Agarilytica rhodophyticola: one gene and its partner. The main gene of each other region encodes a partner of the protein of the gene in region 2 in a complex. Links are inferred from orthologs where the notes say so. Each region holds a gene or a part of one and is shown on either strand. Other genes may lie near its edges.

What was found.
Region 1: the proteins of smc (region 2) and BVC89_RS11480 are in contact, whole or in part, in a crystal structure (PDB 3ZGX), measured with the Bacillus subtilis proteins. The link is inferred for Agarilytica rhodophyticola from one-to-one orthologs.

What each region holds. Positions count from the first base shown.
Region 1 is NZ_CP020038.1:2,707,173-2,710,442, reverse strand. What follows is about bases 1-2,950. They hold BVC89_RS11480 (segregation and condensation protein A), read right to left. Parts: upstream 1,999-2,950; coding sequence 1,003-1,998; downstream 1-1,002. Other genes in these bases: BVC89_RS11470 (PHP domain-containing protein), read right to left, coding at 2,853-2,950; BVC89_RS11475 (L-threonylcarbamoyladenylate synthase), read right to left, coding at 2,086-2,709; scpB (SMC-Scp complex subunit ScpB), read right to left, coding at 1-938. Also shown: more of BVC89_RS11470, read right to left, coding at 2,951-3,270. UniProt on the Bacillus subtilis protein: Participates in chromosomal partition during cell division. May act via the formation of a condensin-like complex containing Smc and ScpB that pull DNA away from mid-cell into both cell halves.
Region 2 is NZ_CP020038.1:3,968,723-3,973,085, forward strand. What follows is about bases 67-4,109. They hold smc (chromosome segregation protein SMC), read right to left. Parts: upstream 3,774-4,109; coding sequence 267-3,773; downstream 67-266. Other genes in these bases: zipA (cell division protein ZipA), read right to left, coding at 67-175. Also shown: more of zipA, read right to left, coding at 1-66; c-type cytochrome biogenesis protein CcmI, read right to left, coding at 4,219-4,363. UniProt on the Bacillus subtilis protein: Required for chromosome condensation and partitioning.

The DNA of each region.
Region 1 (3,270 bases), 1.3 Mb from region 2 along the record:
CCGCTTTCCATGTCAGGCTCAGGATCTCCAGTATCAGCTTCGATTTCGACATCCGCATCATCACGCTCATCATCAGCGTCAATATTGCTCAGTTCTTCCTCGTCTTTGGTATTTTGCTCGCGCTCATCGTTTTCTTGTTCAGCAATAATATCTTGCGCAGCTATTTCTTCTTCTACTATCCCCTCTTCTGACTCCTCACCCTCGGCAGTATCTACATCTTCGTCAACCGGCGTCTGATCTTCTTGCTGATCCTGTTCACTCTGTTCCCCAATAGACGTGCTATCGTCTTGTTGGCTTTCAGATACAGCTTGCTCTCCGCCATTATTATCCTCTGCTTGACCTGCCTCTTGTGATGGCACTTCCGGCAGCGCGCCTTCACCAAATTCTAAGTTTTGATTAAGGCTTTCAATATCCTTCAGCTCACCCAAGGTAGGCAACTCATCCAAGCTTTTAAGATTAAAGTAGTCAAGGAACACTTTAGTTGTGGCATAAAGGGCCGGACGCCCTGGAACATCGCGATGGCCGATAACTTTTACCCAATCACGCTCGGTCAGGGTTTTAATAATATGGGAGCTAACAGCAACGCCGCGAACTTCTTCAATGTCGCCGCGCGTAATCGGTTGGCGGTAGGCGATGAGCGCTAAGGTCTCGATCAACGCTCTGGAGTATTTCTGAGGTTTTTCATCCCACAATCGATTGACCCAGGTAGCGACATTTTCGCGCACTTGAAAACGCCATCCAGTGGCCACTTCAATCAGGCCAACACCGCGGCCTTCATAACTGGTTTTGAGTTCATTCAGAGCTTCAAGCACCTGCTCTTTTTCCGGCATCTCACTTTTTTCAAACAGTGACTGCAATTTGTGCACGGTAAGAGGTTCTCCCGCTGCAAAAATAGCGCCTTCGATGATGCTCATTAAATGTTGGTTTTGTTCACTCATAAATATTTTCTGCACTCACCCCTGTATGTCTATAGATGGCTAAGTCTATGATGATGGGCGTGTCTTACTGTGTACGTGCCTTCACGTGTATAGGCCCGAAAATTTCGGTCTGGACAATTTCTACCAGCGATTCTTTGATCAATTCCATAACAGCTAGAAAAGTGACCACCACCCCTAATCGGCCTTCACTAACCGAGAACAAGCTGACAAAAGGCACAAATTGTTGATCTTTTAGTTTATCTAGTACTTGCGACATACGCTCACGCGTAGAGAGCTTCTCCTTCTCTACGTGGTGGCTCTCATACATATCTGAACGCCGCAATACCTCAGAAAGAGCAAGTAATAGCTCGCGCATATCCACGTCCGGATCTGGCCGGGTGAGATTTCTATCTGGACCTTCGGCCTTGGCAGTATAAGTATCACGATGCTGCCTTGGTAAGGCGTCGATATCTTCTGCTGCCTGTTTAAAACGCTCATACTCTTGTAAGCGCCTGATCAACATTGCCCGCGGATCTTCTTCCTCTTCTTCTAATTCTTCTGAACGAGGCAAAAGCATACGCGACTTGATTTCCGCTAACATGGCGGCCATTACGAGATACTCTGCGGCGAGCTCAAAATGCATTTCCTTCATGATTTCCACATAACCAATGTACTGTCGAGTAATCTCAGACACATCGATTTCGAGAATATCAATATTTTGCCGCCGTATTAGATATAGTAGTAAATCCAGAGGCCCTTCAAAAGCTTCAAGAATAACTTCAAGTGCATCAGGTGGAATGTACAAGTCTTTGGGCAATTCTGTGACCGCTTTACCCTGAACAATCGCAAATGGCATTTCTGACTGCTCAGGCGAGCTATGTTCAGAGGCACTGCTCTGTGCGTTAGCCTGTGTCTGTGCATCTGCTTCAGGTAAATCATGATTCTCTTCTGCAGTCTCTGCGCTTGACTCTTGCCCACCGTCTACTGCGTCGTCTCCAGATGTCGCCTTATTCTCGTCTACACTGGGCTCATCAATCTCTGGCTCGTCAATGTCAGGCAAAATGCCATCCTCATTCTTGATAGTGTTCACAACAAAAAGCCGCGCATTATAGCGACACTTGGCCGCACTAAGCTACGCTTCATTTTCCCTGCAGTAAGTAAAGGCGATTTAATTGACAAAATCACGAATATCACCGCAGCCCTCGCGCACAATAACAGGCTCCTCTCCTGTCAAGTCGATAACACTTGTAGGCTCCATACCACAGTAACCACCATCAATGACCAGCTCCAACTGATGCTCGAGGGTTTCGCGAATATCGTAAGGATCTGTCAGAGGCGTACTATCACCAGGAAGGATTAGTGAGCTTGACATCAAAGGTTCGCCTAGCTCTTCTAACAAAGCCAAAGCAATATGGTTTTGTGGTACACGCATTCCCAAGGTCTTGCGCTTTGGGTGCATAAGCCTACGAGGCACTTCCGAAGTAGCATTTAAGATGAAAGTGTAGGGACCAGGGGTATGGCTTTTAATCAATCTAAAGGCCGTATTATCGACGCGGGCATAATTGGCAAGCTCAGATAAGTCTCTGCACATTAGAGTAAAGTTATGATGCTTGTCTAATTGCCGAATAGCCCGAATACGATCAAGAGCCATTTTATCGCCGATGTGACAGCCGAGCGCATAGGCTGAGTCTGTCGGATAGGCCACCAGGCCTCCCCGTTTAATGATATCAACCGCTTGGCTAATAAGACGCGATTGAGGATTATCTGGGTGGATACTAAAAAACTGTGCCAAAGTTTTTTCCTTATATATTTATGACGTCCCAACTCAAGGAGAGTCTTTGGTACGCGGATGTTCTATAGAAAGGTGCGCTTTATTTAGAAAACTGTTGGGTTCGCACACTGTTAATTTGGGGAGCACTGCCTTTGTCATCTGGCCTATTCCCAATAAGCCCATACTGCTTCGACATTGTCCGGCATAGGTGAAAATTTACCCAATTCCTGCCATTGCTGATCGGGCGCATGAAAATCACTGCCACAGGAAGCGAAAAGATTATATTCATTGGCAATCTTAGCAAGATCTTGTGTCACAGACTGTTGTTGCATGCCGCTGACAACTTCAAGCGCAAGCCCCCCGCTTGCTTTAAAAGCGTCAACCATAGCGCATAGCTTGGTTCGTGTCATATTGTATTTACTTGGATGCGCCAAAACTGGCACTGCACCCGATTCCCGAACGCACGCAGCCACCGCTTCTAACTGCGGCCACGCCTGCTTTATATCGCCAACCTTACCGCTGCCAAGGTATTTCTTAAATGCTTGGCGAACATTCTTACAATAGCCTTTTTCTACCATAAAT
Region 2 (4,363 bases):
CAGAAGGAAATTCACTACTGGATGTAGGTGCCACGGAATCGAGTTCCGCATCAGCTTTTTGTGCATTTTTGGATAAGCGGATGTTTTCCCGTCGAGACAGACGCATACGTCGCACACCGTCAAGCACAATGGCGATAATCAGCAATACAATAATAACGGTTAACCAGTCTTTCACTTAGCTCCCTCCAGCACTGAATGTGAAACTATGACCTTCCAAAACATGAGCTTTAAAACATAACCTTTTAAAAACATGCATAGTCGGCCCATTAAGACGCAGCAAGCTCCGCAGCCTCGTCGACATCCACCGTTACCATGCGAGAAACACCAGGTTCATGCATGGTAACTCCGAGTAATTGATGCGCCATCTCCATCGCGATTTTATTATGTGTAATATAAATAAACTGTACCTGAGCCGACATTTCTTCAACAATTCGAGCATATCGACCAACGTTAGCATCATCCAACGGCGCATCCACCTCATCGAGCATACAAAATGGCGCCGGATTGAGACGAAATATTGAGAAAACCAATGCGATTGCGGTGAGCGCTTTTTCTCCCCCTGAAAGCAAATGTATCGTACTGTTCTTCTTGCCTGGTGGCCGCGCCATAATGGCGATACCGGTATCGAGCAAATCCTCCCCAGTCAATTCTAAATAAGCATGACCGCCACCAAATACTTTCGGAAACAGCTCCTGCAAGCCGGAATTCACTTGGTCAAAAGTTTCTTTAAAACGGGTGCGAGTTTCGCGATCAATCTTCTTAATTGCCCCTTCTAAGGTTTCCAAAGCCTCTTGTAAATCTTCATTTTGTGCATCGAGATAGTTCTTGCGCTCAGATTCGGTCTTAAATTCATCAATCGCGGCTAAGTTAATTGCTCCCAAGCGACTAATACGATTACCAACCTTTTCCAGCTCGCTCTCCATTTCCTTCTCGTCGGCGTCTTCTTCTAAGGTTTGTGCAATATTATCAATATCAAGATCTTCTTCCGCTTGCTGCTGCTTGAGACTTTCCCGTTGCACATCCAGTGCCTGTGCATCAAGGCGTGCGCTTTCCAAATTAGAACGCAAACCCGCTAGCACCTGCTCCACCTGAGAACGCTTTTTCTCAGCTTCGCGCAAAGCACTTTCAGATTCTTCCATGGTTCGCCTAGCATCTGTTAACTGTTGTTCAACCGAGATACGTTTCTCCAAACATGCTTCTAACTCCATTTGATGCTCAGTAGCAGGTTCTTGGCTATCAGCCAATGCCAGACTTAAGGTCTCGCGGCGTTCTTCCATACGTTGCATCTGCTCATGTAAGCGGCTGATGCCCTGGCGAATAGACTCAAGCTGCGTCTTAACCGATTGATGTTGCATAGCCAAAGCATGAGCGCGATCTTTATCATGCCGCGCCCGCTGGCGCGCCCCATCAAGGCTGCTGCGTATATTATCCCGCTGCCCTAACAACTTTTCCCGTTCTTCTGTGTCGGCCTCCATACCCGTAATCGCCTCTTGCAACTTGGCACGAGCGTCCACTAAATTTTCGCTCTCAATATCCAACTGTTGCTTGGCCTCCAGAATATCTCGCTCAGCTCGCTCGCGACCTTCGAGCACCTGCTCTACCTTGGCTTTTTTGGAACTCAACTGGGCTTGCAACTCACCATGTTTACGACGTAGATCATCAGATTCACGCCGACTGGATTCACGACTGCTTTCTGCATCTTGCAAATGTCGTTTGGCATCTTCGATTTTGAGAGACAAGTCTTCAATCTGCATCTCAAGCTCAGAGATACTTTCGGTGAGGCTTTCAATTTCATCTTTACGGGCAATAATACCGCTGTTTTGATCATCGCCCTTAATCACTTTGATCCAATTGGCTCCCAGCCAGATGCCTTCTTTCGTTACCAGCGACTCTCCCGCCTGCAGCTGACTGCGACGCGCCAGCGCTTCTGGTAAGGATTCCACAGCGTAGACACCCGCCATTAAATGGCTTAAGTCCATATCACAACTGACTTTGCTGATTAACGCATCAGGTTTGCGCTCGCCGTTGCCACCTTTGCCAGTGTCAAGCACCATCAGCTCGCCAGATTTTAAATCAGCTAAAGAGTCACTAAATGCTTCAAATGAGGTGTCACTGAAGACCGCCTGTAAAGAATTACCCAGTACAGCCTCTGCCGCTGTATCCCAACCGTCGGCGACGGATATTTTCTCTGCAAGCTTAGGGTAATTCTCCAAACCCTGCGACTCCAACCACTCACTGACTGCGCCGGAACTTCCCCCTAAAGCTGCTTGTTGCAAGGCTTCCAGAGATGCCAATCGCCCTTTGGATTGCTGCAACTGGCCGCGTAAATGATCACGCTCGTCATTACAAGACTGCAGGAACTCTCTTTGTTCAGTGACCTTAGCGGCATAGGTTTCGATCTGCTCGGCTTTGTCCTCCATCGATAAGGCCACTTCGGCTAGGGTTTCATCCAGCTCATCGATTTCGTCTTTAACATCGCCAACCACCAGCTCATCACACTCTTTTTGCAGCTTTTCGATACGCTCAATTACCCTTTGCTGAACCTGCTCTAGGTATTTAATACGCGATTGCTGCACTTCTGCTTGTTGACGAGGTTCTGCGGCTTTCTGGTTAAAGTGATCCCATTCTTGCTGCCATAAATGCATGGCTTCTTCAGCTTCAAGTAGAGATCCGCTGGAGTCCTCTTCAGCATCTTTGATCATTTCAAGTTCTGGCTCAATTTCTAGCAATTCAGCTTCCCAACCTTCCGCTTTGGCTTTGTCAGCAGCCAAATGCTCCTCAGCTTCGCTGCAATCGCGCAGCACCTGGTCAAGGTCAATTTTTAGCTGTCGCTCCCGCTCTTGAGCGTGTTGAATGGTTTGCTCTATACGAGCAATATCGGAACCGATTGCATAGTAACGGCCTTGAACTTCGTTAAACTTATCACTGAGTTCTGAGTGCTCAGTGCGATGTTTTTCAATAGCAGAGCTGTGATGAACCTGCTCGGTAACACTGGCTTCAACTGTTAGTTCTAACTCTTTAATGACCTTGTGTTTTTCTTCCGACTTCTTCTCTAGGGTTATATAGCGCAAAGCTTGTAGTTTAGATTTAAGTTCTCGCTCTAACTTTTTGAATTCACTATATTTTTCAGCCGCTTGCGCCTGCCTTTCTAGGCGTGATAATTGTCTTTCTAATTCATCCCGAATATCCGTTAAACGCTCCAAGTTTTCACGTGTTCGATTCATCCGGTTTTCGGTATCTCGGCGACGCTCTTTATATTTGGAGATACCGGCGGCCTCTTCTATATAGACACGCAACTCTTCCGGTTTGGCTTCGATCAAACGAGAAATCATCCCCTGTTCGATAATGGCGTAACTTCTGGGGCCAAGGCCGGTCCCCAAAAAGATATCGGTAATATCCCGGCGACGGCACTTATTGCCATTAAGGTAGTAGAAATTTTGTGCTTCGCGAGTCACTTTCCTTTTGATGGCAATTTCACTGTAACCGGCATATTCCCCCACCAACGAACCATCACTGTTATCAAAAATCAGCTCGATGGATGCCTGGCCAACAGGCTTACGACCACTAGAACCGTTAAAAATAACATCGGTCATAGCTTCGCCGCGCAAGTTTTTCGCAGACGACTCTCCCATTACCCAGCGCACGGCATCAATAATATTGGATTTTCCACAGCCATTTGGCCCCACCACCGCACTCAAGTTACTCGGAAAATGGACAGTAGTAGGATCGACAAAAGACTTAAAGCCGGCAAGCTTGATAGATTTCAACCGCATGTTTGTTGTTCGCTATTTCTCTTATATGTTCACAAATACCATAGGCGCAGAAGGCATTTAAACGATAAACACCTACACTCATCTATAAATATCAATGATTTCCCAGGAAGCGTTATTTATAAATATCTAGGGTCCGTTAGCATACAGAAACGCGCACCCTGCGCCCGTTCTGGCCATTACATTCTCGCGAGATTATTAATACCTGTTGATAGACAGCTACTAATTTAATCAATTTATACACCTAATACTCATCTAGGCGTAAAAAATGCGCGTTTTAATTAGGCATGCCAGATGCTGGCCCTGTTTATACTAAAAAGCTGCGATTCTACACATTTCATAGCAACGAAGCACGTGAAAATGCGCGCCGAATTTGAACCACAGTCACAACCTGTTATCCCCACTCCTTTTTATGACTGTAGTATTATCCAGCGCAGATGCAAACCTTTTATTTCTCTGGAATTTTTTCGCTTATTTTTAAATCAATAGGCGTATTTTGACTGGCGACAATTACAGGGCCAAAAGCGGCCTGCCAATCGCCGGGTTGAGAGATAGCGCTGCCCGTTGAAGAAATACGAGCAACCACTTCTACT